DNA from 3 places in the Allobosea sp. P4_C6 genome. Region 1 is predicted to be linked to each of the others. Evidence: riboswitches for the same ligand, from Rfam matches in the RefSeq annotation. Region 1 holds a riboswitch; each other region holds the start of a gene.
What was found. Region 1 has a riboswitch for thiamine pyrophosphate ahead of AC1DVA_RS13100 (LuxE/PaaK family acyltransferase). Riboswitches for the same ligand answer to the same signal wherever they lie in the genome.

Region 2: it holds a riboswitch for thiamine pyrophosphate, as region 1 does, so the genes downstream of both, thiC (phosphomethylpyrimidine synthase ThiC) here and AC1DVA_RS13100 (LuxE/PaaK family acyltransferase) in region 1, are expected to answer to the same signal.
Region 3: it holds a riboswitch for thiamine pyrophosphate, as region 1 does, so the genes downstream of both, thiO (glycine oxidase ThiO) here and AC1DVA_RS13100 (LuxE/PaaK family acyltransferase) in region 1, are expected to answer to the same signal.

The regions. Positions count from the first base shown of each region.
Region 1 is NZ_JBFUIF010000015.1:59,382-69,716, reverse strand. Features, by position in the region: gene AC1DVA_RS13120 (ABC transporter substrate-binding protein) at 1-69, opposite strand, end outside; gene AC1DVA_RS13115 (ABC transporter permease) at 286-1,035, opposite strand; gene AC1DVA_RS13110 (ABC transporter ATP-binding protein) at 1,032-1,829, opposite strand; gene AC1DVA_RS13105 (acyl-CoA reductase) at 1,819-3,267, opposite strand; gene AC1DVA_RS13100 (LuxE/PaaK family acyltransferase) at 3,272-4,348, opposite strand; TPP riboswitch at 4,438-4,566, opposite strand; gene ggt (gamma-glutamyltransferase) at 4,705-6,381, shown strand; gene AC1DVA_RS13090 (2-hydroxyacid dehydrogenase) at 6,402-7,367, shown strand; gene AC1DVA_RS13085 (ABC transporter ATP-binding protein) at 7,380-8,096, opposite strand; gene AC1DVA_RS13080 (ABC transporter ATP-binding protein) at 8,077-8,841, opposite strand; gene AC1DVA_RS13075 (branched-chain amino acid ABC transporter permease) at 8,838-9,845, opposite strand; gene AC1DVA_RS13070 (branched-chain amino acid ABC transporter permease) at 9,847-10,335, opposite strand, start outside.
Region 2 is NZ_JBFUIF010000022.1:124-10,458, reverse strand. Features, by position in the region: gene AC1DVA_RS16615 (helix-turn-helix domain-containing protein) at 1-711, shown strand, start outside; gene AC1DVA_RS16610 (CsbD family protein) at 792-983, shown strand; gene dnaJ (molecular chaperone DnaJ) at 1,052-2,182, opposite strand; gene dnaK (molecular chaperone DnaK) at 2,335-4,248, opposite strand; gene AC1DVA_RS16595 (hypothetical protein) at 4,569-5,450, shown strand; gene AC1DVA_RS16590 (hydroxyethylthiazole kinase) at 5,434-6,195, opposite strand; gene thiC (phosphomethylpyrimidine synthase ThiC) at 6,192-8,084, opposite strand; TPP riboswitch at 8,163-8,266, opposite strand; gene AC1DVA_RS16580 (hypothetical protein) at 8,340-8,537, opposite strand; gene AC1DVA_RS16575 (hypothetical protein) at 8,585-8,863, opposite strand; partial or broken gene AC1DVA_RS16570 (OmpA family protein) at 8,977-10,335, opposite strand, start outside.
Region 3 is NZ_JBFUIF010000032.1:395-10,729, forward strand. Features, by position in the region: gene AC1DVA_RS20050 (hypothetical protein) at 729-1,250, shown strand; tRNA gene AC1DVA_RS20055 (tRNA-Ser) at 1,643-1,733, opposite strand; TPP riboswitch at 1,948-2,049, shown strand; gene thiO (glycine oxidase ThiO) at 2,132-3,127, shown strand; gene thiS (sulfur carrier protein ThiS) at 3,111-3,308, shown strand; partial or broken gene AC1DVA_RS20070 (beta/alpha barrel domain-containing protein) at 3,310-4,004, shown strand; gene AC1DVA_RS20075 (thiamine phosphate synthase) at 4,019-4,636, shown strand; gene AC1DVA_RS20080 (Rdx family protein) at 4,783-5,097, opposite strand; gene AC1DVA_RS20085 (carboxypeptidase M32) at 5,231-6,724, opposite strand; gene AC1DVA_RS20090 (NADH:flavin oxidoreductase/NADH oxidase) at 6,895-7,986, opposite strand; gene AC1DVA_RS20095 (MarR family winged helix-turn-helix transcriptional regulator) at 8,187-8,663, shown strand; gene AC1DVA_RS20100 (efflux RND transporter periplasmic adaptor subunit) at 8,679-9,875, shown strand; gene AC1DVA_RS20105 (efflux RND transporter permease subunit) at 9,872-10,335, shown strand, end outside.

The DNA of each region.
Region 1 (10,335 bases):
CGGCTCGGCGAGCAGGTTGGTGATCTCGCTGATCGGCTGGCTCCAGCCGGCGATGGTGAATTTCTCCAAGGGTTGGGCCTGAGGCGAAGTCCAAGCGGACAGCAAGAGCGCGACCGCTGCCGCTACGCTCGCCGTCATCCCGGACAAGCGGCGAAGCCGCGCAGATCCGGGATCCATCGTAGAGCGCGGAGCCCTGCGATGGATCCCGGCGCTCCGCTTCGCTGCGGCCGGGATGACGAGCCCTGTTCTGAGAATACGAGCAAGAGCAGGGAAGATGGCCATGGTCTAACCTTTCGAGAAGCGATGCAGGACGCGGCGCTCCAGCACGCGCACGGCCTCGTAGAGCAGCATTCCGAGTGCGGTGATCACGACGAAGAGCGCGAAGATCAGGCTCGAATCCATCACGCTCTGGGCGGCGATGATCGAGGCGCCCAGCCCGACGCGCCCGCCGATGAACTCGCCGACCACCGCGCCGACCAGCGCGAGCACGACTGCGACGCGCAGGCCCGCCATGATGACGGGTAGCGCCGCCGGCAGCTTCAGGCGCAGCAGGGTCTGCAAGCGGCTGGCGCGGAGCATGCGGAAGAGTTCGCGCCGGGCCGGATCGACCTCGGTCAACCCGGTCAGCGTGTTCTCCATCAGCGGGAAGAAGCAGATCAGCGCGGTGATGACGACGGTTGGCGTCATGCCGAAGCCGAACCAGATGATGAAGAGCGGACCGAGCGCGAGCTTGGGCACGAGCTGGCTCGCCAGCACATAGGGGTGCAGCAGGCGCCCGAGCATGGGGACTTCCGCGAGCAGGATGCCGACGCCGAGGCCGACGATGGTGCCGATGCCGAGTCCCAGCGCCATCTCCGTGGCCGTGACGGCGAGATGCGGCCAGAGCCGGCCGGTGGCGATCTCGCTCCACAGTGTCGCCAGCACGGCCGAGGGTGGTGGCAGGACGAGGGCGGAGAGGCCGCCGAGCCGGCACCAGGCTTCCCAGCCGGCGAGCAGGGCGAGAAGCAGCAAGAGGGAGGGGAGGCGCGCGGTCATGCGGCCGGCCTCCGGCTTGCGATAGCCCCGGTTTCGCCATCCATGGCGTCGCGCAGTTCGCGGCAAGCCGCCGTGAACGTGGGTGCATAGCGCATGTCGCGATGGCGCGGGCGCGGCAGCTCGATTCGGCGCGCATGGGTGAGGCGGCCCGCCGCCATCACCGCGACCTTGTCGGCGAGATAGACGGCCTCGGCGATATCATGGGTGACGAAGAGCGCCGTCGTGCCGTGGAGCGCGCAGAGCCGCAGCAGATCATCCTGCAATTCCTCGCGGGTCAGGGCATCGAGTGCCGCGAAGGGCTCGTCGAGCAGCAGCAAATCCGGTTCGCCGATCAGCGCGCGGGCGACGGCGACGCGGCTCTGCTGGCCCCCGGAGAGTTCGGTGGGGCGGCGGCTAGAGAAATCTGCGAGGCCGACACGCTCAAGCAGGTCGAACGCAGCATCCTTATCGGCGACGATGGGGCGGCGCTTCAGCGAGATCGGCAGCAGGACATTGTCGAGAGTGCTCAGCCAGTCGAGCAGGGTCGGGGCCTGGAAGACGAAGCCGGCGCGGAGGCTCGGGCCATGCAGCGCCTCGCCGCCAATGCGGATGGCGCCCTCGCTCGGCACGAGCAAGCCGGCGGCGAGCTTGAGCAACGTGGTCTTGCCGCAGCCGCTGCGGCCGAGCAGGCAATGGATCTCGCCGCGCGGGATGATCCAGTCGACGCCGTCGACGATGGCCGGGCCGCCCGCGTCATAACGGAAGGCGACCCGCTCGATCGCGACGAAGCCGGGGGTGGTGGGGTCAGTCGACATAGGGCGCGAACCCTTCTGCCGCGGCTTCAGCGCCGTGCTCGATCTCGGTCAGGGTGACCAAGTCGAGCAGGCTGAAGCGCCCGTCATGGTGCCAGCCGGCCTCCGGGGCCGCCATGCGGCCGAACGGGGCGATGCGGGTGACGCCGACCTCAGCAAACTGCTCCGCGAGCTGGAACAACCTCTCCGGCGCCGCCGCTATCCCGGCCGTCTGCAGGAAGTTGCGATAGGGCGCGACGAGGGCCGGGATCTCGTCGAGGCTGTCGACCGAAACCAGTTTGAGCGTGCGGTTGAGGCCTGTCGGACTCAGGTCCTCGGGCGTCTCGACATGGGCGACGCTCCACGAATCTGTGGGCTCGCCAAGGAGTTCTGCGGCGCCTTTCAGTGCGCCCATCTCCTGCGCGCTGCGCCAGGCCGTGATGGAGGCGGATTCGGCCGGCGAAAGCGTGCGACGGGGGTGGCGATGGGCGAGGGCGGCCAGTTCCTGCGCGACATGGCGCGCGAATTCGGCTGGCGAAACCCGCCCGCCGCGCTCGACGAAAAGCATCTGTGGGGAATAGCAGCCCTGCTGCTCGTAGCGGGCGGCGTCATGAGCGGCGAGGCGGGCCAGCGCGGGTGCCCTGCGGCTGTCGAGCGCTTCGCGCGCGACGACGCCGAAGCCGATCTTGTGGCCATGCGGCAGGAAGCGCGTGGTGATCGGCAGCTTGGCGCGCAGCGCCGTGAGCGTATCGTTGCCGCCATAGGCCATGACGGTGTCGGCCGCGCGCAGGAAAATTGGTTCGGCAGGCGCTTCGCCACCCTTCCACCAGGTGATGGCGAGGCATTCGCCGAGTTCGGGGTCGATCTCGGCGATCAGGCCCGCAAACCAGCCCGCCGTCAGCGGCTCGGCCGAGGCGAGTTTGCCGATCGTGCCGGCCTTGACCAGAAGCCCGCAGATCAGGCTCCAGAGCGAGAGCGCCGGCACGTTGCCGGCCCAGACATGCAGCAGCAGCTCCGGGCCGTGAGCGCGCAGGTAGCCGCCCTTGGGCGTCGGCTGGAAGCCGTCCAGCATGGCGGGATTGGCGAAATCCTCGGCCAGGAAGCGCAGGAGCTGCGGGCGCCGGAAGGTCTTCAGATAACTCGTGAGGCCGAGACGCACCGTCTCGCGGTCGTAGCCGGTGATGATCGGCAGAAGGTGCTCGGCCTTGCGCCGCAGCGGATGCTCGCGGTCGAGCAGGCGGGCAATGGCGGCGTCGATCGCTGCGACGATGCGCGCGGTGTCCATCCGCTTCAGCCGGGCGCGGGCATTGCTGCGCACATGGTCGCAGAGAGCAGCCGCCTGAGCCTCGTCCAGCTCCGGCAGCGCGATGGTCGCGCTCTCGCCCCAGGCGCTATAGCTGACTTCGCGCCAGCGCAGCGCCTCGCGATTCAGGCCCGGCAGATGGCCCYCATATTCGATCACCGTATCAGCCTCGCGCTGCGGCCAGGAATTCGGCGACCGCGACCGAGCAACCCTTGGAGGCCTCGCCATCGACCCGGCCGAGCAGCCTGAATCCACCCGGGACGATCTCGCCGGCGTCCTCGGTCAGGATCGCCGAGACGCAGTTGAAATGCGCGAGGTCGTGATGGACGATCACGCCGCGCTCGCCCTCGGGCAGGTCGGTGCCGGTCAGCGGATCGACGACGCGGCTGCGGATCCAGTGCGGGCCGGATTTCACCGACGGGCAGATCGCATTGCCGTCGTCGTAGAGCTGCGAGCTCAACTCGGTCATGCCGTACATGTTGATGCAGGACGAGCGGGGCACGCCCAAGGCGAGGCTAAGACCGTCGTAGAACTCGTCGAGTCCCAGCTCGCGCGACTGGCCCTTGAAGCCGCCGGTGTCGAGGATGAGGCTGCCTTCGGGCAGGGCGAAGCGCCGGCCGGTCGCCGCGAGCGCGTCCAGCACGGGAGCGAAGGAATAGCTCGCGCCGAGCAGGGCATAGGGCTCGCCGCTCTTCGCCGCTTGCTCCAGCGCCGACAAAAGGCCGTCGAGGTCGAGACCCGACGAGCCGATGAACACCTCGGAATCCGACGTGCCGCATTCGCGACGGGCGAGCGAGAGATAGCAGGCGAGCGAGGAGTTCGGCAGGGCGGCTTCGTCGGGGAAGAGGATGCCCATGCGGATGCGCTCGCGGCCGCGCATGAAACGCTCACGGAAGTTCACCAGCATCGAGCGGCTCCAGACGGCGAGCGTCGGGTGGTAGCTGCGGCCGCGTATCCCTTGCGTCGTGCCGCTGGTCATGAAAACGCGCTCGGCCGCTTCCGGCGGGCTGCAGCTCAGCGTCAGATCCTTGAAGGCCGTGATCGGCACGGCCGGGATGTCGCGCCAGCGCCTGACGGAGAGCGGCGTGCGGCCGCGCTGCAGGCAGAAGCGCTTGTAGGGCTCGTTGTTGCGGAACTGATACGCGAAGACCTTCAGCGCCATCGCCTCGAATTCGGCATCCGACGCATCGGGGAGCGCGATGAACGCCAACAGCGCGTCGATGATCTCGGCTTGCGTCATCTTAAGCCCGCTCCTGCCCGACCCGCCGGCTTGCCCGGACGGAATCGATCGCGATGAGGACCACATGCGCAGCTGGAATCGGGGCCTCGATGGCCGCCTGTCCCGCATCCCTACGCCGGTATGATCCGGATCAGGTTCGGAGGGTCACCGCGTTGCCGAGCTCGAAAGCCCCGCGGGCGGAATCTCAGCCTCCTAGCGAGGCCCCCCTGGGAACAGGGTTTAGGTGGGGCCTCGGCCCCTGCCTTGTCAAGCGTTGCCGGCACAGGGCCGCCAATTGTGGGTGAGTGGTCCGAACATGGCGCGCATGCCGAAGAAGAGGCTCGACGTCGGGCCGCAAAAGCGTTGATGTGCCGCCCATGAACGTTTCCGCTCCGCCGCCCCGCATCGCCTCTTTCACCTGCGAGAAGAAGCCGGCCACCGGCTCGCGCGGGATGGTCGTCACCAATCATCCGCTCGCCTCGGCGGCGGGCGCGCAGATGCTGCTAGCCGGTGGCAATGCGATCGACGCCGCGGTCGCCTCGCTGTTCGCGTTGACGGTGGTGGAACCGATGATGGTCGGCATCCTCGGCGGCGGCCTGAGCCATATCCGCCTCGTCGATGGCCGCCATGTCGTGATCGACAATCTCTCGACAGCGCCGGGCCATGCGACGGCGGACATGTACGATTGCCTCTCAGACGAGATCGGCAAGCAGCGCGATACGCGCGACCGGGAGAATGTGGTCGGCGCGAAGGCGGTCGCCGTACCCGGCGCGCTGAAGGGCTGGTGCGAGGTGTTGGCGCGTTTCGGCACGCTGCCGCTGGCCGAGGTGCTGCAGCCGGCCATCGGGCTGGCGGAGCGCGGCTTCGTCGTCACGCCCTATCTCTCGAACTGCATCACCGACAATGCGGGCGATCTCGCCCGCGATCCGGGGCTTGCGGCGATGCTGCTGCCGGGCGGCCAGCCGCTCCAGCCCGGCGCAAGGCTGGTCCAGTCAGACTATGCCGCGAGCCTGAGGCTGATCGCGGCAGAAGGGCCGCAGGCGCTCTATGGCGGGCGGCTCGGCCGGGCGCTGACAGACTACATGGCGGCGAATGCCGGGCTGATCGATCAGGCTGATCTTGCCAATTACCGCATCGAATTGCGCGAGCCCATTCGCGGCTCCTATCGCGGCTACGAGATCGTCGGCCCCCCGCCGCCTTCTTCCTCCGGCGTGCACATCACGCAGATGCTCAACATCCTCGAAGGCTACGATATCGGCGCCCTCGGCTTCGGTTCGACTGACGCGGTGCATCTGCTGGCCGAGGCGCTGAAGATCGCCTTCGCCGACCGGGCCGTAGCAACCGCCGATCCGGCCTTCGTCAAAGTCCCGGTCAACAAGCTGATCGACAAGGCCTATGCGAACGAGCGCCGCGCCCTGATCGCGATGGGCGAGGCGAAAAGCTGGACGGCCGGACTGTCAGGCGGCGAATCCGCCGATACGACCCATGTCACCGTGGCCGATGCACAGGGCAACGTCGTCAGCGCGACGCAGACGATCAACGGGCTGTTCGGCGCCTGCGTCCAGATTCCCGGCACCGGGATGATCGCCAACAACTACATGTTCAACTTCGATCCGCATCCCGGTCGGGCGCTTTCGATCGCGCCGGGCAAGCGGGTTTTCACCTCGATGGCGCCGATGATGGCACTGAAGGAGGGCAGGCTCGCCTTCGCGCTCGGCCTGCCGGGGGCGCTGCGCATCTTTCCCTCCGCATTGCAGGCGATCGTCAACCTGATCGACCATCGCATGACCTTGCAGGAGGCGGTCGAGGCGCCGCGCGTCTGGACCGAGGGCGGCGTGCTCGAACTCGAGGAAGCCATCCCCGAGGCGGTGGCACAGGAACTCGCGGCACGCGGCCATCGCGTCGTGCGCTCGCCGCGCGTCGCAGGCGGCATGAACGCCATCGCCTTCAATGCGGATGGCACGCTGACCGGGGCCGCCTGCTGGCGCGCCGATGGCACGCCGGTTGCCATCTCGGGCGGGCTTGCCCGTGCCGGCGCACGCTTCACCATCTGACCGTATTCCCGGAAAATTCAATGCCCGAGACCATCGTCCTCCTCGACATGACCAGCCCCGAGCGCGCCGAGCGCATGCGGGCGCTGCTCCCGCCCGGCTTCGTGTTCACCCACGGCACGGCGCGCGGCGACGACCATATGAAGCAGATCATCGCTGAGGCCGATTACGCGATCTCGGGCCAGGTCGGCGTCTCGCGGGAGGTGCTGGGCGCAGCGAGGAAGCTGAAGCTGCTGCATAAATGGGGCGTCGGCTACGACAATATCGACATTGCCGCTGCAAAGGATCTCGGCATCACCGTGGCGCGCACCACCGGTTCCAATTCCGTGCCGGTGGCCGAGTTCGCGCTGGGGTTGGCGCTCTCGGCGCTGCGCTTCATCGGCTATGGTCATGCCGAGCTGAAGCAGGGGCATTGGGCGACCGGCAAGCTGCCGGGCGATCCCTTCATGCTCTCGGGCAAGACGGTCGGCATCGTCGGCTTCGGCGCGATCGGCCAGAATCTGGCGAAGCTGCTCAAGGGCTTCGGCTGCACGATCCTCTACAGCAAGCGCCAGCCGCTCGACGCTGAGGCGGAAGCGGCGCTCGGCGTCCGGCATGCATCGCTGCCGGACATTCTGGCGCAGTCCGACATGGTCTCGCTGCATTGCCCGCTGACGCCGGAGACGACCAATCTGATCGATGCGGCAGCGTTCAAGGCGATGAAGAAGACGGCGGTGCTGGTCAATGTCGCGCGTGGCGGCGTGGTCAACGAGGCCGATCTCGTCGCGGCGCTGCGGGCGCGGGAGATTGCCGGCGCGGCGATGGACGTGTTCTCGATCGAGCCGCTGCCGGCCGACAGCGAGCTCCTGACGCTCGATAATCTCGTGGTGACGCCGCATCTCGCCGCGATGGCCGCCGATAATTTCGCGCCGACCGTGAAGCGGATGTTCGACAACATGGCGCGCGTTTCGCGCGGCGAGCCGGTGCCGGAGCGCGATCTGGTGGTGTGAGGCTTCAGCGGCTCAGTGCAGCCCGCCGACGCCGACATAGCGTTCGAGCACCTCGGCATCGGCGCGTAGCGCGGCCGGCTTGCCCGACCAGACGATCCGTCCGCGTTCGAGGACAATGATATCTTCGGCAAAGTGGAGGGCGCTCTCCAGGCGCTGCTCGACGAAGAGGATCGTCATCGCGCCGCTGCCGGCGAGCCGGGTGAAGGCCTCCATCAGCATGTCGCAGATCACCGGGGCCAGCCCCTCCAGCGGCTCGTCGAGCAGCAGCACCGAGGGCTGGCCAAGGATGGTGCGCGCCGTCGCCAGCATCTGCTGCTCGCCGCCCGAGAGTTGGGAGCCGAGATTGCGGCGGCGTTCCTGCAGGCGCGGAAACAGCGAATAGGCCTCCTCGATCGCGCTGCGCGGGCGACCTTTGAGCCCGGCGAAGAGGTTCTCCTCCACCGTCAGGCCCTTGAAGATTTCGCGGGTCTGCGGGACGAGGCCGATGCCGCTATGGGCGCGGGCGGCGGTGCCGAACGCGGTGATATCGGCGCCGCCGAGGCTGATGCTGCCGGCATAGCGGCGCGTCAGCCCCATCAGGCTCGCCATCAGCGTGGTCTTGCCCATGCCATTGCGGCCGAGGATGGACAGGCGCCCGCCCGCAGGCACGGAGAACGAGACATCCTCCAGCACATGGGTCTGGCCGTAGCCGGCGCTCAGGGCGCGGACGTCAAGCGTGGCTGCCGGCATGCGCGTAGTTCCCGAGATAGGCTTCACGGACCTTGGGGTCCCTGGCGACATCGGCCGGCAGGCCCTGGAAGATGAGCTCGCCCGCCGCCAGCACCACGACCCGCTTCGCGAAGCGGAAGACGAGGTCCATGTCGTGCTCGATCATCAGCACGGCGAGCGAGGGCGGCAGGCGGGCCAGCGCCTCCTCGATGCGTGGTGTGTCGGCGGAGGGCACGCCGGCCGCCGGCTCGTCGAGCAGCAGCACCTTCGGGCGCTGCGCCAGCGCGATGGCGATTTCGAGCAGGCGCTGCTGGCCATAGGCGATGGTCGCGACCTTGCGGCCGGAGACCTCGGTGAGCCCGAGCGTCGCGAGAATGTCGGCGGCCTCGTCACGCGCTTCGGAATCGCCATGGAAGCGTGCGAAGATGCGGGTCGCGCGGCCGAGCCGCTGCAGGATGGTCATGACGACGTGCTCTTCGGGCGTCATGTCCGGGAAGAGGCGCGTGACCTGGAAGGTGCGGACGAGCCCGCGCCTGACCCGCTTGACGGCGCCGAGCGCGGTGATGTCCTCCCCCGCGAGACGGACGCTGCCGGCACTTGGCGGGATGCGACCGGTGACGAGGTTGACGAAGGTGGTCTTGCCGGCCCCGTTCGGGCCGATCAGCGCCAGCCGCTCGCCCGCGGCCATCGCGAGGGAAAGGTCGTGATTGACCTTGAGCCCGCCGAATTGCTTCGAGAGATGCGAAACCTCGAACAGGGCGGTCATCGGCCTGCCCCCCAGCGTCGGCGCGTCAGCAGCCGAGCCAGCTCGTCCAGCGATCCCGAAAGCCCGCGCGGGGCGAACAGCACGATGGCGATCAGGACGGCGCCGACCAGCGTCATCCAGTGGAAGGGGTTGATGGCGGAGACGATATGTTCGAGCGCCATGAAGATTACCGTGCCGATCAGCGCTCCGTAGAGGCTGCCGATGCCGCCCAGCACCAGCATGACGAGAGCGTTGGCCGAAATCTCGAAGCTCACGCTGTCGAGGCCGACGACCTGGGTCGCGATCGCCGCGAGCGCGCCGCCCATACCGGCGACCGCGCCGGAAATCACGAACATCTTGAGCAGCACGGGGAAGGCGAAGATGCCGAGCGCGCTGATGCGCAGCGGGTCTTCCTTGAGGCCGCGGCAGACCATGCCGAAGGGCGAATGCACGATGAAGCGCAGCGCCGCGAATACGACGAGCAGCAGCGCGAGCCCGAAGAAATAGGCGCTGCGGCCCCAGAGATCGAATTCGAAGATGCCGAAGAGCGGGGCGGGCACCATGCCGGAGAGGCCGTCGCTGCCGCCGGTGAGCGACGAGGCCTTGTTGGCGGCCTCGTGCAGGAGTTGGACGATGGCGATCGAGAGCACGAGTTGCGGCAGGCCGTGGGCGCGCAGCATCACGGTGCCCATGAGCAAGCCCATGACGGCGCCCGCGGCGGCGCCGATCAGGACGAGCAGAAAGGGCTCGGTGATGCCGTGGACGCAGGCGATGCCGGCGGCGTAGGCGCCCGCGCCATAGAGCGCGCCCTGTCCGAGCGAGGCGATGCCGCAATAGCCGATGATCAGGTCGAGCGAGAGCACCAGCAGCGCCACCGAGATGACGCGGGTCAGGAAGGCGAGATTGTCGGGGAAGAGTACATAGCCGCCGAGGCCGACCAGCGCGATCAGGCCGAGGCCGAGGAGGTCGCGGCTGAGCGAATGGGTTCGGGACGCGGCAGTGCGTGGGGGCAGGACATCCGTCATTCTACTGCGCCCGCCCCATCAGGCCGCGCGGGAAGGCGCAGACCACCAGGATCACCGCGAGATAGAAGAAGAAATTGCCGAATTCCGGCACGAGATAGCGGCCGGTGACGTCGATTGCGCCCAGCAGCAGGCAGGCGGCGAGCGCGCCGGGGATCGAGCCCGCGCCGCCGACCGAGACGACGACGAGGAAGGTCACCATGTAGCGCAGGGCGTAATAGGGCTCGATCGGCAGGAATTCGGCGCCGACCACGCCGCCGAAGGCCGCGAGCCCGATCGCCAGCGCGAAGCTCGCGGCATAGATGATCTCGGTGCGAACGCCGAGCGCGCGCGCCATGGGCGCATTCTCGACGGCAGCGCGCAGATGGATGCCGAAGCCGGTGCGTTCGATCAGGAACCACAACCCTCCGGCGACGACGAGGCCACTCACGATGACGAAGAGCCGATGGCCGGCGATGCTGCGGAAGCCGAGATCGATCGGCCGGGCGAGGTC
Region 2 (10,335 bases), on a different contig from region 1:
CTGAGCTTCATCGAGAGCGGCCGCTCGCGCCCGAGCCGCGAGATGGTGCTGCTGCTCGCAGAGCACCTCGCTGTCCCGCTGCGCGAACGCAACGCGCTGCTGCTGGCCGCCGGCTATGCGCCGGTCTATCTGGCGCGCCCGCTGGAAGACCCGTCGCTGAAAGCGGCGAAGGGCGCGATCGACCTCATCCTCAAGGGCCATGAGCCCTATCCGGCAATCGCGATCGACCGGCACTGGACGCTGCTCGCGGCGAACGGCGCGGTTACCCGCCTGCTCAGCCTCGTCGCCGATGCGGAGCTGCTGCGGCCGCCGGTCAATGTGCTGCGCTTGTCGCTGCACCCGGACGGACTCGCGCCCTTCATCCTCAATCTCGGCGAATGGCGCGCACATTTGTTGGCCCGGCTGCGCCAGCAGGTCCGATCGACGGCAGACGGCACGCTGGGCGCCCTGCTGAGCGAGCTTTCGGAGTACCCGCATCCGAGCCAGGCGACGAAGGCGCGCCATGAGCCCGAAGCCGAAGCCGGCATCGTCGTGCCCATGCAGCTGCGGCTCGGCGACACCGTGCTCTCGCTGATTTCGACGACCACGGTGTTCGGGACACCGGTCGACATCACGCTTTCGGAGCTCGCGCTTGAAACGTTCTTCCCGGCCGATACCGCCACGGCCGAGGCGCTGCATGCCCTCGCCGCAAACGGCAGCGGAACGGCGTGATCGCCCGGAACCTTTCAGCCCAGGCTCCGTTCCTTACCCGACGCGACGGATGTCGCACCGGAACCAAGAGGAGCTTCGCAATGGGCAGCACGACCGACAAGATCAAGGGTATGGCCAACGAGGCCACCGGCAACGTCAAGCAGGCCGCCGGCAAGGCGTTCAACAAGCCGGACCTGGAAGCCGAGGGCGCCGCGCAGGAGCTGAAGGGCGAAGCCCAGCAGGCGATCGGCAAGGGCAAGGACGCCGTCAAGAAGGCCGTCGACAAGGTCTGAGGCACCGGCCTCAAAACGCAAAGGGCCGCCGAAAGGCGGCCCTTTTTGTATCTATGCCCGGGTGCCGGTCAGGCCGTGCCGCCGAGACCGCCGAGAAAGTCCTTCACCCGGCAGAAGAAGCCGGCCGTCTCCGGGTGGTTGTTGTGCGAGCTCTCGCGCTCGAACTCCTCGAGCAATTCCCGCTGGCGCACTGTGAGCTTCTGCGGCGTCTCGACCACGACCTGGATGTAGAGGTCGCCGACCTCGCGCGAGCGCAGCACGCTCATGCCTTTGGCCTTCAAGCGGAACTGCTTGCCCGTCTGGGTGCCCTCGGGGATCTTCACCCGCGCCTGTTCGCCCGAAAGCGTGGGCACCTCGATCTCGCCGCCGAGCGCGGCCGAAACCAGCCCGATCGGCACGCGGCAGAACAGGTCGGCGCCGTCGCGCTGGAAGATCGCGTGCGGCTTGATCGAGAGGAAGATGTAGAGGTCGCCCGCCGGCCCGCCGCGCAGGCCGGCCTCGCCCTCGCCGGCAAGACGGATGCGCGTGCCGTCCTCGACGCCCGCGGGGATGTTGACCGCAAGCGTGCGCTCGCGCGTGACGCGGCCCGCGCCCTGGCAGTTCTTGCAGGGGTCGTCGATGATCTCGCCGCGGCCCGAGCAGGTCGGGCAGGTCCGCTCGACCGAGAAGAAGCCCTGATTGGCGCGCACCCGGCCATGGCCACCGCAGGTCGGGCATTGCCGCGACTTCGAGCCCGGCTTGGCGCCCGTGCCCGAACAGGCCTCGCACGAGACCGAGGTCGGCACGCGGATCGAGGCGTTCTTGCCGGTGAAGGCGTCCTCCAGCCCGATCTCGAGATTGTAGCGCAGATCGGCGCCACGCTCGCGGCCATTGGCGCTGCGCGGCCCGCCGCGACGGGCATCGCCGAAGAAGGAATCGAAGATGTCCGACATGAAGTCGGAGAAATCGGCATTGCCGCCGGCGCCGCCGCCATTCTCGAAGGCCTGATGGCCGAAGCGGTCATAGGCGGCGCGTTTCTGGCCGTCGGAGAGGACCTGATAGGCCTCGTTGATTTCCTTGAACTTGATCTCGGCTTCCTTGTCGCCGGGATTCTTGTCGGGGTGATGCTGCATCGCGAGCTTGCGGAAGGAGCCCTTCAGCTCGATTTCCGTCACGGTCCGGCTGACGCCAAGGATCTCGTAGTAATCGCGTTTCGACATCGATCGAACAGCCCCTTCGCCGCCTCATGCGTCATGGCCGGGCTTGACCCGGCCATCTCCGGCAGGAAAGCGTTTTTCTTCGCGATGCCTTCTCGTAACGAGATGGCCGGGTCAAGCCCGGCCATGACGTCCCAGGAGAAGGCGAGCGCCGGTTACGCGCTCTTCTTCTTGTCGTCCGAGACGTCCTTGAAGTCGGCGTCGATGACGTCGTCCTTCTTGGCTTCCTCGGTCGTCTCGCCTTCGGCAGCGGCGCCTTCGGCCTGGCTGGCGGCATACATCGCCTCGCCGAGCTTCATCGAAGCCTGCATCAGCTCGTTGGTGCGCGCCTGGATGGCCTCGGGATCCTCGCCGGTCAGGGCAGTCTTGAGCGCCTCGGCCGCGGTCTCGATCGCCGCCTTGTCGGCTTCCGAAACCTTGTCGCCATAATCCTTCAGCGACTTCTCGGTCGAATGCACAAGGCTCTCGCCCTGGTTCTTCGCCTCGACCAGCTCGCGGCGCTTCTTGTCCTCGGAGGCGTTGGCCTCCGCATCCTTCACCATCTTCTGGATGTCGGCCTCGCTGAGACCGCCCGAAGCCTGGATCTTGATCTGCTGCTCCTTATTGGTGGCCTTGTCCTTCGCCGTCACCGAGACGATGCCGTTGGCGTCGATGTCGAAGGTCACCTCGATCTGCGGCATGCCGCGCGGGGACGGCGGAATGCCCATCAGGTCGAACTGGCCGAGCAGCTTGTTGTCGGCCGCCATCTCGCGCTCGCCCTGGAAGACCCGGATCGTCACCGCGTTTTGGTTGTCCTCGGCGGTGGAGAAGACCTGGCTCTTCTTGGTCGGGATCGTGGTGTTGCGGTCGATCAGGCGGGTGAACACGCCGCCCAGCGTCTCGATGCCGAGCGAGAGCGGGGTCACGTCGAGCAGCAGCACGTCCTTGACGTCGCCCTGCAGCACGCCGGCCTGAACCGCGGCGCCGATGGCGACGACCTCGTCAGGATTGACGCCCTTGTGCGGCTCCTTGCCGAAGAACTGCTTCACGACCTCCTGGACCTTCGGCATGCGGGTCATGCCGCCGACGAGGACGACCTCGTCGATCTGGCCCGCCGACAGGCCGGCATCCTTGAGCGCCTTCTTGCAGGGCTCGATGGTGCGCTGGATCAGGTCGTCGACCAGGCTCTCGAACTTGGCGCGCGAGAGCTTGATGGCGAGGTGCTTCGGACCCGAGGCATCGGCCGTGATGTAGGGCAGGTTGATCTCGGTCTGGGCCGTGGTCGAGAGCTCGATCTTGGCCTTCTCGGCGGCTTCCTTCAGGCGCTGGAGCGCGAGTTTGTCCTTCTTCAGGTCGATGCCCTGCTCGCGCTTGAACTCGTCCGCGAGATACTCGACGAGGCGCATGTCGAAATCCTCGCCGCCGAGGAAGGTGTCGCCATTGGTCGACTTCACCTCGAAGACGCCGTCGCCGATCTCGAGGATCGAGACGTCGAAGGTGCCGCCGCCGAGGTCATAGACCGCGATGGTGCCGGCCTGCTTCTTGTCGAGGCCGTAGGCGAGCGCGGCCGCCGTCGGCTCGTTGATGATTCTGAGCACCTCGAGGCCGGCGATGCGGCCGGCATCCTTCGTCGCCTGGCGCTGGGCGTCGTTGAAATAGGCGGGAACCGTGATGACGGCCTGAGTGACGGGCTGGCCGAGATAGGCCTCCGCCGTCTCCTTCATCTTGGTCAGGGTGAAGGCCGAAATCTGCGACGGCGAATAGTCCTTGCCGTCAGCCTCGACCCAGGCATCGCCCGAGGAAGCCTTCTTGATCTTGTAGGGAACGAGCGAGAGATCCTTCTGCGTCATCGGATCCTCGAAGGTCCGGCCGATGAGGCGCTTGATCGCGAAGAAGGTGCGCTCCGGATTGGTGACGGCCTGGCGCTTGGCCGGCTGGCCGACAAGGCGTTCGCCGTCATCCGTGATGGCGACGATGGAGGGCGTGGTGCGCGCGCCTTCCGAATTCTCGATGACCTTCGGCGTGGTGCCTTCCATCACTGCAACGCAGCTGTTGGTCGTGCCGAGGTCGATACCAATGACTTTACCCATGGATGGGATCCCTTTCGATTGAGCAGATCGCCGGCCGGCGACGCATTCCCGTCACCTGCCGGCCCATGGACCGGACCGCCCCCGCTTCGGCGGCGAACGAACCGGCATTCCACGTTTGACGGTGGTTAAACCGCCCCTTGGCGGCGTATATAGTGAGGGTGTTCCCACCCTTGCAAGACAGGCGAGCCGAATAAGAAACGGGGATTTCGGGCTTTGCGGCCGGATTCGTGCTTTCAGGCGCGACTGTGGCCTCGCCGCCCTTGCGCATCCTGACGCCGCCCTTCATGCAGGAAGGCCGTTCCGTTAGCGCATGGACAGCCATGAGCCGATCGACGCGCCTCATCCTCGCTTTGGCGGCTGCTTTAGCCGCGATGACCGCCTGCGCGCAGGCGCAGCCCCTGCAGTTGCCGGGCGCGCAGCCGTTCAATGCACCGGGTGCGCAACAGGCGGCCCCGTCGCAATCGGGCGCGCCCGCCCAGCCGCGCCCGCCGAGCATGCCGGCGATCAAGATCGCCGGCGAGGATGCGATCCTCGGCAAGGTCCTGCATCGCAACGGCCATCACGGCGAGGCGATCTTCACCAAAACGGCAGGCGGATTCGGGATGAAGCTCAATCTCGACGGCTTCCAGCCCGCCAATCTCGTCGAGCCCTGCGCCGTTTCCTTCGGCGCGGATCCGGTTCCGGTCACCGCATTGGGCCGCCCGGCCGGCGTGCCGCGCTACCGGCTGGAAGCTCCGATCTGCCCGATCGTCTTCGATGTGCTCGACGGCGCCTTCCTCGTCGTGGAGCCGACGGAGCCCTGCGTGGTCGAGGCCGCGCAATGCCGCATCGACCCGCGTGGCCTGTGGGGGCCGGACGCACGTACGGCCGCCGCCCAGGCCAAGGAGATCGAGCGAGCCCGCGGCGCGGCCGAGCGGGCCGTCCGCGAAGGCTACAAGACGTTGACCGCGAAGTCCGACGCGGTCGAGCAGCGCACGATCGCCCGCGAGCAGGCGGGCTTCTCGGCCGAGCGCGAGATGATCTGCCGCGATTTCCAGCGCGAGGGGCAGGTGGGGTTCTGCGCCGCGCGCATCACCGAGGCGCGCGCCGCCGGGCTGCGCGCCCGGCTCGGCCTCAACACCGAGCCCAAGCCGGCAGCCAAGCCGAAGCCGCGCCCGGCAACGCCGAGGCCGGCGCCGCTCTCGCTCACACCGACGCAGTAGGGTCCCGGCCCATCCGCTTGGCCAATGTCGCTTCGTCGAGCCCGGCGAGAGCGTAGATCAGAAGCATCGCGAAGCTGCCCGGGCCAGCCGCGCGTTCGGCTGCGATTTCGCCCGCGATCCCATAAGCCGTCAGCGCGGCGGCTGCCGCGACGGCGGCGTCCGGCTCGACCGCCCGGCAGGCAGCGACCAGCGCGCTCGATGCGCAGCCGAGCCCCGTGACTTTCGTCATCAATTCATGGCCATGGCCGATCGAGAAGCTGCGCCCATCGCCCTCGATGCTGTCGATCTTGCCTGTCGTCACGCGCAGGACGCCATCCGCCCGCCGCATGACGGCATCGAGCGCGGCCATTTCCGTGGCGTTGCCACGCACGGTGACGCCCGGCGAGCGCAGGACCGCCTCGGCCAAACCCAGTCTGAGCGGCGACAGCTCGACGAAGACAGGGTCGAGCACGAGGGGGATGCCGCATTCTTGCGAGACGGCGACGAGCTTCGGGATGGCGCGCTCGCCCTCCGGGCTGATCGTGCCGAGATTGATCAGGATCGCGCCGGCCCCGGCGGCGACGGCCGCGACCTCGTCGGGATGACCGGCCATCGAGGGCACGGCCCCGAAGGCGAGCAGCATGTTGGCGGTGACGTTCTGCGCCACCGTATTGGTCAGGCAATGGATGCGCGGGCGGCGCTTGGCCACCCGCGCGAGGATCGACGCGACCTGCGCCGCGTCGAGACTATCGTTCTCGCTGCTCATTCCGCCGCTGGTAGATAGATGCTGCCGCCCTTGTCGAGGAATTCCTTCGACTTGGCGGCCATGCCGTCTGCTGCCATCGCTTCGAGATTGGCGCGCTCATTGTCGCTCATCGCCAGAACCTCGGCGCGCAGGTCCTGCGTGATCTTCATCGAGCAGAACTTCGGCCCGCACATCGAGCAGAAATGCGCGACCTTGTGGGCGTCCTTCGGCAAGGTCTCGTCGTGGTAGGCGCGCGCCGTGTCGGGATCAAGCGCGAGATTGAACTGGTCCTCCCAGCGGAAGTCGAAGCGGGCGCGGGAGAGCGCATCGTCCCTGATCTTCGCGGCCGGATGGCCCTTGGCGAGGTCGGCGGCGTGCGCCGCGATCCGATAGGTGATGACGCCGGTCTTGACGTCGTCGCGGTCGGGCAGGCCGAGATGCTCCTTCGGCGTGACGTAGCAGAGCATGGCGCAGCCATACCAGCCGATCATCGCCGCGCCGATGCCGGAGGTGATGTGGTCGTAGCCCGGCGCGATATCGGTGGTCAGCGGTCCCAGCGTGTAGAAGGGCGCCTCGCCGCATTCACGGAGCTGCTTGTCCATGTTCTCCTTGATCTTGTGCATCGGCACGTGGCCGGGGCCCTCGATCATGACCTGACAGCCCTTGTCCCAGCCGATCTTGGTGAGCTCGCCCAGCGTCTCCAGCTCGGCGAACTGGGCACGGTCGTTGGCGTCGGCGATCGAGCCGGGGCGCAAGCCGTCGCCGAGCGAGAACGAGACGTCGTATTTGCGCATGATCTCGCAGATCTCGTCGAAGCGCTCGTAGAGGAAGCTCTCGCGGTGATGCGCCAGGCACCAGCGCGCCATGATCGAGCCGCCGCGCGAGACGATGCCGGTGACGCGGGATGCCGTCAGCGGCACATACGGCAATCTCACGCCGGCATGGATGGTGAAGTAGTCGACGCCCTGCTCGGCCTGCTCGACCAGCGTGTCCTTGAACACCTCCCAGTCGAGCTTGATCGGATCGCCGCCGACCTTCTCCAGCGCCTGATAGATCGGCACGGTGCCGATCGGCACCGGCGAGTTTCTGAGTATCCAGGAGCGGATGTTGTGGATGTTACGCCCGGTCGACAGGTCCATGACGGTGTCGGCGCCCCAGCGGATCGCCCAGACCAGCTTCTCGACCTCCTCGGCTGCACCCGAGGTCACGGCGGAATTGCCGATATTGGCGTTGATCTTGACCAGGAAGTTGCGGCCGATCGCCATCGGCTCCAGCTCGGGGTGGTTGATGTTGGCGGGGATGATGGCACGGCCGCGCGCGATCTCGTCGCGGACGAATTCGGGCGTGACGAATTCCGGCACCGAAGCGCCGAAGCTCTCGCCATCGGCATGGCGCTCCCTGGCACCTTCCAGCATCTGCGCACGCCCGAGATTCTCCCGATGCGCGACATAGATCATCTCGGGCGTGACGATGCCGGCCTTCGCGAACTCGTACTGGGTCGTCATCCGCCCGTCAGCCGCCATCAACACTGGGCGTTCGGCGGGACAAGCCGGGACCATCTGGTTCGGCGAGATGTTGCCGTTATCGGCGGCCGTCACCGCGCGGCCCGGCACGGTATCGAAGCCGCGGCGGCTCAGCCATTCGCGCCTGATCTGTGGCAGGCCGGCATTGAGGTCGATCTTCACATCCGTTTCGGTGAAGGGGCCGGAAGGATCGTAGATGCGCACCGGCGGTTCGGCATCGGTCGTCAGCACGACCTCGCGAAAGGGCACCCGGATCGAGGCATCCTGCGGCGTCGGAACATAGATCTTGCGCGAGCCGATGATCGGCCCGGTGGTGACGCCGGTTGGCGCGCCGAACTTTCGCGCCGCATCGGCAGCAGGTTTCGGAGGTTTCGTATGGGTGTTCATGGGGATCTCCGCCTTGGTTCAAGGGTCAGGAGATCCGGCGTCGAAGCGGTTCAAGCGCTGTGATGCGGGCATGGTTGTGACCGTGCCGCGTTCCAGTCCCTCCGCCGGTATGACCCGGATCAGGTTCGATGGGTTCGGCGGTCAGGCCATCTCAGCTCTTGCGAGCACCCCTCGGAACAGCGCCGAGGTTAGGCGCAGCGCCGCCGCTTGGCAACGGGGCTGCATGACGAATGACTGGAGGATGGAAGAGGGAGATCAGGCCGTCAGGTCGACCAGGCTGCCCTGCCCAGCAGGAACCGTCGCCTGCGTCTGCTCGACGCTCTGCTGGAGCATGGCGACGAGGCTCTGATCGGCCTGCGCGTTCTGTTTGATCATCTCGACGGACAGCGCCTGCTGCGTCGAGGCGGCCTGCATCGTGACGATGCTGCGGGCAAGGGAAACGGCGTCGCTCATGCGGCGACGCTAGTTCGCCGACCTTGCCAAATCCTGAACGGCCCCGCTCAGGGCGCGATGATCGACGGCACCGGGCGCGGCATCGGCGGGTCGCGATCTGGCTGCGGCGCCGCCTGCGCGCGGTCATCGCGCGGGGCGCGCATTTCCGCGCGCGGCACGGGCCTCTCACTGGCTGGCGCGCGAACGGCCTCGCCTGCGCGAGGAGCCAACGGCACACCCGGAGCCCGCTGCTTCACGGCGGCAGGAGCACTCTGAGCCAGTGACGGAAGCGATGCAAACGAGCCCGCCATCATCAGGCAGGCCATCACCAGACCAAGCTTTTTCATGACTGAACCTCCCTTCGGCTTGTCCTCCGGGAGATGAAACCGCCACAGAAGGCGGCAGTTCCCTGCGTCCAGGGAAGAACGGGGCCGCTTGTCGAGCAGCCCCGTTCCCGTCGTCACTGGTTCTGGCCGCTGAGCAGCGGCGTGATGCGCCGCAGCGTCACGCGACGGTTCTCGCGTGCCGCGTCCTGCGTGTTGATCTTCAGATACTGCTCGCCATAGCCCTGCGTCGTCAGGTTCTCGGGCGGGATCTGGAAATCGCGCGTCAGGATCTCGGCGACGGACTGCGCGCGGCGATCCGAGAGGGAGAGGTTGTCGATATCGGCGCCGACGGCGTCGGTATGTCCCTCGACGAGGAAGACTTCGTTGGGCGCGCGCTGCAGGGCGCGCCGGACGGAGTCCGCGATCACGGACAGGCGCTGCGCCTGTTCGGGCGCGATCTGCCAGGAGCCGGTGTCGAAGGTGATCGTGTCGATGTCGACGCTGCGCATGCGGGCGCGCAGATCCGGCGAGTAGCGGACCTCGTCCAGCGTATAGCGACGCGGGATCGCGGCGATCGGCGGCGCCGTGATCGTCTCATAGATCAGCGCCTCGTCGGCCTGATCCGCATCGACGATATAGCGCTCGCGCGGCATCGGCAGCGGCGGCGCCGGCAATACGACGACATCGTCGGCGAAACGGCCGGGACGGTCGCGCAGCGTGTTGTCGATGATGATCACCTCGCGGTTGTCGCGGTCGATGCGGGTGCGGCGGATCAGCCGGCCCTCCTCGTCCGTGACGGTGACGATGCGCGTGCCGTCGGGGCGCTCGAAGACCATGCGGTTCTCGTCGCCGCGGCGCTCGGATCGCCCCTGCCAGCCGAGATCGCGGAAACGCTGATCCTCGTCGCGGCGGATGATGGCGCGGCCGTCATCGTCGCGGATGATGGTGCGGCCGGGCTCGCGGATGATGGTGACGTCACCCTCGCGGCGCTCCTCGCGGCGGCTGCGGATATCCTCGAAGCGCTGTGCGCCCTGCGTCGCCATGATGCCACCGATGACACCGGCGCCGAGGCCGATCGCACCGGCGACGCCGGGCGAGATGCCGCCGCGACGTCCTTCGCGCTGGGGCGGCTGGGTCGGGAAGGCCCCACCGGCGGGCGGCTGACCCGGAGCAACGCCGGGCTGAGCAGGGGTGGGGGCAACACCCGGTTGTGCAGCGGACGGCGGCGCTCCCGGAGCGGGGCGCGGCGGCTGAACCGGAGCTGTTCCCGCGGGCGGAGTCGGAGCGGTTACGCCTGGTTGCGCAGGGGCCGTGGGAACGCCGGGCGCTGCGGCCGGAGGCGTCACGGGCTGCGGCGCTGCGGCCGGCGGACGGGCTTGGGACGGCGCAGCCGAGGGTGGCACGGCCGGGCCGCCACGCGGAACGGCGGAAGGCGGAGCGCCTGCGCCCGGCTGAGCCGGCGCGGGAGCGGCAGCCGGCGGCGTTCCCGGTGT
Region 3 (10,335 bases), on a different contig from region 1:
CAGCAGATCGGCGCTCCGATTAGCGCCCGCGCGGGAGCGACTGTCCCGCATGGCCTTCACGGTGTTGCGGGCTATCGGCCCAACCCTTCGTCTTGCAGTGCGCGCCTGAAGTCCTCGAAGCTATCGAATTTCGGAACTGGCGGAGGCCTCGATGCTGGTGGGGGCTTGATGGCGTGACCTGTGCAGTTTGAACAGGCTGACAGAACCCATCCAGATTCCCGAAGGATCGCCACCAAACCAGAGTTTCCCCTTGTTTCGAATGTCCAAGGCGGCGCTGTTCGCTCTCCCCAAAGCTCGAAACTGACATCCCCAAAATGCACGGCAGGACTCGCTTCGAGCGAAAAATCCAGATGCATGGCTTTATCTGACATGCGCCCGATCAGGGTCATGCAGAAGGGGCCATCGCAGGCCGTTTCAACCCTGATTACAAAGTAGCCGTCCCCGGTATTCCGATCAGCCAATACGATCGCTTTTTAGGGTTTCGAGCGCGCGATCGGCATCTTTCGAACGGACCTTGTTCAGCAACGCGGTTGCCGCATCTCGATATGCGGCGGGCAGTGGGTCTTCTAGCCATCGGGTATAGGCCAATGCGTGAGCCGCCGTCGAAAGCCCCGTCGCCAACACGAGAGCAAGGAGGGTTCGCGAAATGAGATGGGTCAGTCGCACATCGTCTTCAGCAGTGGCGGTCGTTACCGGCCAATATCTGGAAGGAGCGCTTTCAATTGGCAATGGCACTGCTGTGCGCTACAGGCACGCACCGGAATCAAGTCCGTCTGATGTTTCACCGCAGTTTCCTTGCTCTGATCGCGCTCCTCTCGTCGATTGCGATCGCAGAAGCCGACGAGCATGTTGGTTTCCATCGAATGCTGATCGCGATGGAGCAGCGTGCGATCGCTGCGGTTCGCGCGCGCTCGGCAAGCGAACTCCAATCGATACACAACGACATCATGTATGATGTTGTGGGAAGCGGGGCCGGGCGCTGGAAGCCAGACGCGCAGTGCTGGCCCGCCTATGTGCACCTCTGGATCCCGGTTCTGCTCTACGCCTCGGCCATCGATCCAACCATATCAACGCCAGTGCGGAGCCCGGACGAAAACGCCTCAATGGGCGACAAGGTTTGGGCCGAATATCTGCAAATGATGGAAGCTTGTGAGCGCGCGACGGGCGTCGTCGCGCAGAATCAGTCTCGGCCGAGTGTTCTGCTACGGCGTGTTTTTCCGAATGGCGAGCCGGCCGAGCGAAGACGGTAATCCTGCTGCTCTACAACCAGTTTCATCAAGCCATTTGGCACGACCGGCTGATCGGCGCGGCCGACATCTTCATCCTACGCGGGCGTATCGGCTTCATCGACCCGAACGATCAACCGACGGGGGCTTGCGCCGCTAGGCAACTATTTTGCCGTGCTGGGTGGGACCGACGAACAGGCCGCGGGGATGCTGCGGGCGTTCGATGCGACGCATCTGCCTCGGACTTTGAGGACGAGTCTGAAGGGCGAGATCAGCGGCGGTGGCGAATCTTTGTCATCGACAGGACGCATGAGGGGATGGCAGAGACGCCCTGCATCCCAAACATGCCCCCAAAGCGTTCCCCGGACTTGAGAGTCGCTGCCGAAAAAAGATGATATTTCAGATAGATAGGGGAGTGGCGGAGACGGAGGGATTCGAACCCTCGATACCCTTGTGGGGTATGCTCATTTAGCAAACGAGTGCCTTCAGCCTCTCGGCCACGTCTCCGGCGAGAGGCTCTATGCCCGATTGCAGCGCCCTTTGACAAGCCTTGCCGACAACTTCCTTCGGGTTCGCTGTGCATGTTGGCAGGAGAGGGCGTCGAGCACTCCCTTACCAAGGGAGTGCTCGGTGGGCGGCGCCCGTTCTCCAGGCGACGCTCGTTGCAACGGCGCCTTGCGTCGGCTCGCCTTGCCCCTTGGGAGCCCGCGCACTAGATTGTGTGTGTCCGTTGGGGTGCCGAAAGGCTGAGAGGTGCGCGTCGCGCCAACCCATCGCACCTGATCCGGGTAATGCCGGCGAAGGGAACGGTCTTCGGCTCGCAGACAAAGCTGCTCGCGCCTTTGGCCGCTGCCTTCCCGGGAGCAGGGAAAAGCATGGCGGCTGCATCCAGCCCTTATCGGAACATGAACGTCGCGGTGGTCGGCGCCGGTGTCGTTGGCCTTGCCTGCGCCACCGAACTGGTCGCGCGCGGGGCGCAGGTCACCATCCACGAGCGCGGTCCGCGCATCGGTGCCGCGGCCTGCTCCTGGTATGCCGGCGGCATGCTCGCCCCCTGGTGCGAGGGCGAAAGCGCCGAGGAGCCGGTGATCCGGCTCGGCCAGGAGGCAGCCGGCTGGTGGGAGCGGCACGCGGACGGGGTGGTTCGCCAGGGCACGCTCGTTGTCGCGCCGAGCCGCGATCGCTCGGAGCTGCGCCGCTTCGGCCAGCGCACCAGCCATTTCGAGGAGATCGATGGCGACGCGGTCGCAGGGCTGGAGCCCGATCTCGCCGGGCGCTTCTCGCGCGGGCTGTTCTTCGCTGACGAGGCGCATCTCGATCCGCGCAAGGCGATCGCGGCCTTGGCCGAACGCCTCCTTGCAAAGGGCGTGGCGATCCATTTCGACAGCGCGGTCGAACCGGCCGATCTCGATGCCGAGATCGTCATCGACTGCCGGGGGCTTTCGGCGCGCGATGTCCTGCCCGATCTGCGCGGCGTCAAGGGCGAGATGCTGCTGCTGAAGAGCGACGAGATCGCCCTGTCGCGCCCCGTGCGGCTGCTGCATCCGCGCATCCCGCTCTACATCGTTCCGCGGGCCGGCGGCATCTTCATGGTCGGCGCGACGATGATCGAGAGCAGCGAGCGCAGCCGCATCTCGGCCCGCTCGATGCTGGAGCTGCTCGGCGCGGCCTATGCGCTGCATCCCGCCTTCGGCGAGGCGGAGGTCGTCGAGATCGGCACCGATGCGCGCCCGGCCTTCCCCGACAACCTGCCGCGGCTGACGCGGCGCGGCCGGGTGATCCATGTCAACGGGCTCTACCGTCACGGCTTCCTGCTCAGCCCCGCCATGGCGCGGATGGCGGCGGATGCCGCGATGAACCCGCAATCACGACCGGAGATGCTGCATGACCTTGCTGCTTAACGGCGCGCCGCAGGAGATCGCCGCGAAGACGCTGGCCGAGGCGCTGGCCGAGCTCGGCTATGCCGGCCGCATCGTCGCGACGGCGGTGAACGGCGATTTCGTGCCGGCCCGCAAGCGCGCCGAAGTGACCTTGAACGACGGCGATCGCATCGAGGTCGTCGCCCCGATGCAGGGAGGCTGAAATGGCATCCTTCTACGGCTTCGAGCCGCAAAACCCGCTCTTCCTCGGCACGGCGCAATATCCGTCGCCCGCGATCCTCGCCGAGGCGGTGAAGCGCTCCGGCGTCGAGGTCGTCACCGTCTCGCTGCGCCGGGAATCGTCCGGCGGCGCGGCGGGGCAGGCGTTCTGGGCGCTGATCCGCGAGCTCGGCGTCAAGGTGCTGCCGAACACGGCCGGCTGCCACACGGTGAAGGAGGCGGTGACGACGGCGCAGATGGCGCGCGAGGTCTTCGGCACCGACTGGATCAAGCTCGAGGTCATCGGCGAGGACGATACGCTCCAGCCGGACGTGATCGCGCTGGTCGAAGCCGCCCGCATCCTCGCCGATGACGGCTTCAAGGTCTTTCCCTACACGACGGCAGGGGGCTCAACAACCCCTACGGACTGCGCACCATGCGCCAGCATTTCCCGGATATTCCGCTCGTCGTCGACGCCGGCATCGGCCTGCCCTCCCATGCCGCGCAGGCGATGGAGCTGGGCTATGACGGCATCCTTCTCAACACGGCCGTCGCCAAGGCCGGCGATCCTGCCGCGATGGCGGAGGCCTTCGCGCTCGCCATCCGCGCAGGCCGGCTCGCTTTCGAGGCGCAGCCGATCGAGGCGCGTGACATGGCAGCTCCCTCCACGCCCGTCATGGGCAAGGCCTTCCTGGCATGAAAGACCTGTCTCGCATGAAGCTCGATCCGTTCTATCCCATCTTCGACAGCGCCGACTGGCTGGAGCGGATGCTGCCGCTCGGCGTCAAGCTGGTGCAATTGCGCGTCAAGGATCGGCCCGAAATCGAGGTTGCCCGCGAGATCGCTCGCGCCAAGCGGCTCTGCGCGGCAACTGGCTGTGTGCTCGTCGTCAACGACTACTGGAAGCTCGCCATCGCGGAGGGCTGCGATTTCCTCCATCTCGGTCAGGAGGATCTCGACACCGCCGATCTCGGCGCGATCCGCAAGGCGGGCCTCAAGCTCGGCGTCAGCAGCCATGACGAGGCCGAGCTGGAGCGCGCGCTGGCGACGGAGCCGGATTATGTCGCGCTCGGCCCGGTCTATCCGACAATCCTCAAGCAGATGCGCTTCGGCCCGCAAGGGCTGGAGCGGCTTGGCGAGTGGAAGCACCGCATCGGCGACCTGCCGCTGGTCGGCATCGGCGGCATCTCGCTGGAGCGGGCGCCGGGCGTTTTCGAGGCTGGCGCCGACATCGTGGCAGCCGTGACCGACATCACGCTGAATGCCGATCCTGAGGGGCGGTTGAAAGCCTGGGTGGCAGCGACGCGGAAGCAGCTCGCATCCGCGTCCTGAACGCCGTCATCCCGGGCGACCGCAGGGAGACCCGGGATCCATTCCGGAACGCTTCCGGACCAGGCTGAGGCATGGATCCCGGATCGGCGCTGCTTTGCAGCTTGTCCGGGATGACCGCGGGGAGTTTCGGCAACGGAAGAAGAGTCTCAGCTCTCCGCTTCCGTCGACATCGTGTGCCCGTCGACATGGCCGAGGCTGCGCTCGGGGTCGAGCCGGTCGCGCACGCGCTGCTTCAGCACCTTGGAATCCGGGAATCCGCCATCGGTCTTGCGGTCCCAGATCAGCTCGCCGTCATAGGTGATCTGGAAGATGCCGCCCGTGCGCGGGATCAGCGCGACCTCGCCGAGATCCTGCCCGAAGGTCGAGAGCAATTCCTGCCCGAGCCAGGCCGAGCGCAGCATCCAGTTGCACATCGAGCAATAGGTGATGGCGATGCGGGGGGCGGGCTTGGTCTGGGTCATGATCGGTCACCGAAGCGGGAGGTCGTTTCCGACATCCCGCTTCGTGCCCCTTGATGCAAGCCCGAAAGCTGCATGGCCGATCAGCATGAAGCCGCGGACAAGCCTTTGTTTTGAATAAATAAAATCAGAAAGATCAGGCCTCTTCGATGTAACGGCGGCGCAGATGCGCCTTGAACACGGAGGCGTCGAGCGGCCGGCCCGTCGCTTCGGTGAGCAGATCGTCGGTCGGGAGCAGCGAGCCCTTGCCGTGGATATTGGCGCGCAGCCAGCCGACCAGCGGGCTGAAATCGCCCTTGCCGATGCCGGGCAGGATCCCCGGCTCGGCCCGGCAGGCGGCGTCGAAGATCTGCGCCGCCGTCATCGCGCCGAGCGTATAGGTCGGGAAATAGCCCCAGCCGCCGGAGGGCCAGTGGATATCCTGCAGGCAGCCGACCCGGTCGTCGGGCACGGTGACGCCGAGCAGGGATTTCATCCCCGCATTCCAGGCGGAAGGCAGTTCGGCGAGAGCCATCTCGTCGGCGATCAGCGCCTTCTCCAGCCGGTAGCGCAGGATGACATGGGCCGGATAGGTCACCTCGTCGGCATCGACGCGGATGAAGCCGGGCTCGACGCGCGTATAACGGTGCCACATCGCCTCGGTCTCCCAGGCGGGGCCGGCGCCGCCGAAGCTCTCGCGCATCAGCGGCGCGGCGAAGGCGAGGAACTGGCGCGAGCGACAGGCCTGCATCTCCATCAGCAGCGACTGGCTTTCATGGATACTCATGCCGCGCGCGGCGCCGACCGGCTGGTTCATATGGCCCTGCGGCCGGCCCTGCTCGTAGAGCGCATGGCCTGTCTCGTGCAGCACGCCCATCAGCGCCTTGGTGAAGTCGGCCTCATCGTAGCGCGTGGTGATGCGCACATCGTTGTCGGCACCGCCGCAGAAGGGATGGGTCGAGATGTCGAGCCGCCCGCGCTCGAAATCGTAGCCTAGCGCTGCCATCAGGCGCAGGCCGAGCGCGCGCTGTGTCTCGGTCGCGAACGGACCTTTGAGCGCCTGCACCGCCGGCCGGCGCGCCTGCACCGCCATCGCTTCCTGTGTGAAGCCGGGCAGGAAGGCGGCGAGATCGTCGAAGAGCCCGTCGATCTTTGCCGAGCTGCCGCCTGGCTCATAATCGTTGAGCAGGGCGTCGTAGGGCGAGACGCCGAGCTTCTCGCCCTTGGCCTTGCCGATCTGGCGCTGGAGGTTCAGCACCTCGGCGAGATAGGGCAGCAATCCCGCGAAATCGGAATCGGCCCGCGCCTGCCGCCAGCGCATCTCGCAGGCCGAAACCGCCTTGCTCGACGCCTCGACGAGATCGGCGGGCAGGGCGGTGTCGACCGTCCAGACGCGCCGGATCTCGCGCAGGTTGGCCTTCTCCCAGGCGCCGAGGCCGCCGTCGTTTTCGGCCTCCGCGAGCCAGCCGCCGATGCGGGCGTCCGTCGCCATGCCGTGGCGCATCACATGCAGCAGAGCCATGCTTTCGGCCCGCGTCTCGGCGGCGCCCTTCGGCATCATCGTGTCGTTGTCCCATTGCAGGATGCCGACGGCGTTGGAGAGCGCGGCGATACGGCCGAAATGGGCGGCGAGGTCGAAATAGGCGGTCATAGCGGTCCTTGGATGGTGGTCGGTTCCACAGATGAAGCACGCGGTCATCCCGGGCGACCGGAGGGCGACCCAGGATCCATGCCGGAACGTCTCCGATGTGGGTTCTGGCCATGCATCCCGGGTCTTCGCTTCGCTACGCCCGGGATGACCCGGGGCAGCCTGTGGCTGCCTCAGGCGAACAGCTTGGAATACTGTCGCGGCTGAGAGCGCAGATACTGGTTCGGCGCCTTGACGCTGGCGCCGAGCTCCGCCGCCGCATGCCAGGGCCAGCGCGGATTGTAGAGGATGCCGCGCGCCAGCCCGATGAGATCGGCTTCGCCGGTGCCGACGATCGCCTCGGCCTGCTCCGGGTCGGTGATCAGGCCGACGGCGATCGTGGTGATTCCCGTTGCCTGCTTCACGGCCCGCGCGAGCGGAACCTGGTAGCTCGGGCCGAGCGGGATCTTCTGGGCCGCCGAGAGCCCGCCGCTGGAGACATGGATGAAGTCGGCGCCGCGCGCCTTGGCTGCCTCGGAGAAGGTGATGCTATCCTCGATATCCCAGCCGCCTTCGACCCAGTCGGTGCCGGAGATGCGGAAGCCGACCGGGAAACCCGCCGGCACCACCGCGCGCACCGCGTCCAGGACTTCCAGCGGGAAGCGCATGCGGTTCTCGAGCGAGCCGCCATATTCGTCTTCGCGTCTGTTCGAGAGCGGCGAGAGGAACTGGTGCATCAGATAGCCATGCGCGCCGTGCAGTTCGATGGCTGCCAGACCGAGCCGGACGCTCCGCCGCGCCGAATCCGCGAAGGCCTCGCAGAGCCGCGCGATGTCGTCCTTGGTGAGCGCACGCGGCGGCCGCGGATAGGTCTCGAAGCCGATCGTTGAAGGTGCATGTACCGTCCAACCGCCCTCGTCGAGGCCGAGCTGGCCGCCGCCGTTCCAGGGCTGCGCGACGGAGGCCTTGCGCCCCGCATGCGCCAATTGGATCGCGATCGGCATGTCCGACCAGGCGCGGGCGGATTGCAGCGCCTTGCCCAAGGCCGCCTCCGTCTCGTCCGACCACAGGCCGAGATCGAAGGGGCTGATGCGTCCGTCCGGCTCGACGGCCGTGGCCTCGATGACGAGGAGCGCGGCGCCTGACAGTGCGAGGTGGCCGAGATGGATGGTGTGCCAGTCCGTGGCGCAGCCATCCTGCGCCGAATACTGGCACATCGGCGCGATGATGATGCGGTTGGCGAGCGTGAGGCCGCCAAGCTGATAGGGGCTGAAGAGCTGACTCATGTCGGGAGAACTTCTCGAAGAGGGCGCGTTTTCGGGCGCAGTCTAGAAGCGCTTGCCCGTGCGAAGCCAGAGGCGCGCGCGCAAAAGCGATGCGCGCTCAGGGCGGCGCTCCTCACGATTCCGCGCTTCTTATTGTGCAACCGCGAAATCGCCGTAATCTGACATACTATAAGCAGGCTTACGTTCTTGGAGATCGGTGTATGAAGCGACCCTTGCGGCGGGAATTCATATTCCAGCTCGTCGAAACCTCCCGTCTGCTGCGGACCTATGTCGATCAGCGTGCCCGCCAGCACGGCACGACACGGGCGCAATGGGGCGTGATGGCTCGTTTGCGACGGCAGGAGGGGCTGAATCAGGCGGCTCTCGCCGAGCAGATGGATTTGCAGCCGATTTCACTCGCGCGCCTGCTCGATCGCCTGCAGGGGCAGAACCTGATCGAGCGCCGCGAGGACCCGGCCGACCGGCGTGCCTATCGGCTCTACCTGACCCCGGAAGGCCGGGCGCTGGTCGACGATCTCGATCAGGTGCGCACCGCGATCGCGCAGGAGGTGCTGGGCAGCGTCGAGGAGAGTTCGATTCTTGCCGCGCTGGAGGCGTTGGCCGCCATCCGCGAGCAGACCCGTCCCCAGCGGGAAGACAAGCTGCAAGTGCCGGCTGTTGCCGGCCGGACCGCCTGAACGAGTGGAGAGAACATGAAGCGTTCAGGACTTATCGTCGGTCTGGTTCTCGTCGCGGCTGCTGCCGCGGGCGTCTGGTATGTGCGTTCCCGCGCACCCGAAGGCGCGCAGACGGCCCGCAATCGTGGTGACGGCGCGGCTGTCGCGATCGTCTCCGCCGCTGCCGTCCAGGCTGACTTCCCGGTGCGCAAGCGCGCGATCGGCTTCGTCGAGACGCCGGCGAGCGTCGTGGTGCGCTCGCGCATCGACAGCCAGATCATGGCCCAGCACGTCACCGACGGGCAGTTCGTCAAGGCCGGAGACCTGCTCTTCACCCTCGACGACCGCGACATCAAGGCTCAGATCGCCAAGGATGAGGCGATGCTCGCGCGCGACGAGGCGACCCATACCCGCAACGTCGCCGATCTCGAGCGCTACAAGCAGCTCTTCATCCGCAATGCCGGCACGCAGGCGCAGGTCGATCAGGCGACCGCGGACGAGCGCAGCTCCGCGGCCAGCATCCAGGGCGACCATGCCACGCTCGATGCCGACCGGCTCAAGCTCGGCTATACGCGGATCACGGCGCCGATCGAGGGCCGCATCGGCGCGGCCCAGGTCACGCCGGGCAACCTCGTCAGCGCCAATGCCAGCAACAGCAGCGGCGCCACCGGGCTGCTGACGATCACGCAGATGAAGCCGCTGCGCGTCTCCTTCGCCATGCCGGAGAATGAGCTGCCGACCCTGCACGGTGCGCTGGCCGCCGCCAAGCCCGTGCCGGTGACGGCCCGTGTGCCGAATTCGGGCCGCCCGCCGGTGGAGGGCAGGCTCAATTTCGTCGATTCGACGGTCGACATCACCTCTGGAACCATCACCGCCAAGGCCGCCTTCACCAATGACGACCTCACGCTCTGGCCCGGCCAGTATGTCGACGTCGAGATCATTCCGGAAACGCTGACCGGAGTCACCGTGATCCCCACCGTCGCGGTCCAGACCGGGCAGCAGGGGCCCTATGCCTTCGTCATCAAGCCGGATTCGACCGTCGACCTACGCCAGATCAAGGTCGCGCTCAGCGACGGCGACAAGACGGCGTTGACCGAGGGTATCGCGCCGGGCGAACGGGTCGTGACCGACGGACAGATGCGTCTGAAGCAGGGCACGCGGGTGCGGGAGCGTGCCGCGACGAGCGAGAAGCCGCCGCAAAGCACGCCGGTGGCGGAAGGCGCACGCTCATGAACATCTCGGCCTTCTGCATCAAGCATCCCGTCGCTACCATCCTGATGTCGGTCTCGCTGGTGCTGGCGGGGCTCTTCGCCTGGCGCTTCCTGCCGGTCGCGGCCTTGCCGCGCGCCGAGTTCCCGGTCGTCAACGTCTCCGCCCAATTGCCCGGCGCTTCGCCGGACACCATGGCGACGTCGGTCGCGACGCCGCTGGTCAAGCAGTTCGGCACCATCGCCGGCATCGACTCGATCTCGACCACGAACTCGCAGGGCTCGACCTCGATCGCGATCCAGTTCGTGCTGAACCGCGACATCGACGCTGCGGCTGCCGACGTGCAGGCCGCGATCACCCGCACCCAGCGGCAATTGCCGATCGAGATGACGACGCCGCCGAGCTACCGCAAGGTGAACCCGGCCGATGCGCCGATCATCCTGATGGCGCTGAAGAGCGATGTGGTGCCGCTCTCGCAGCTCGA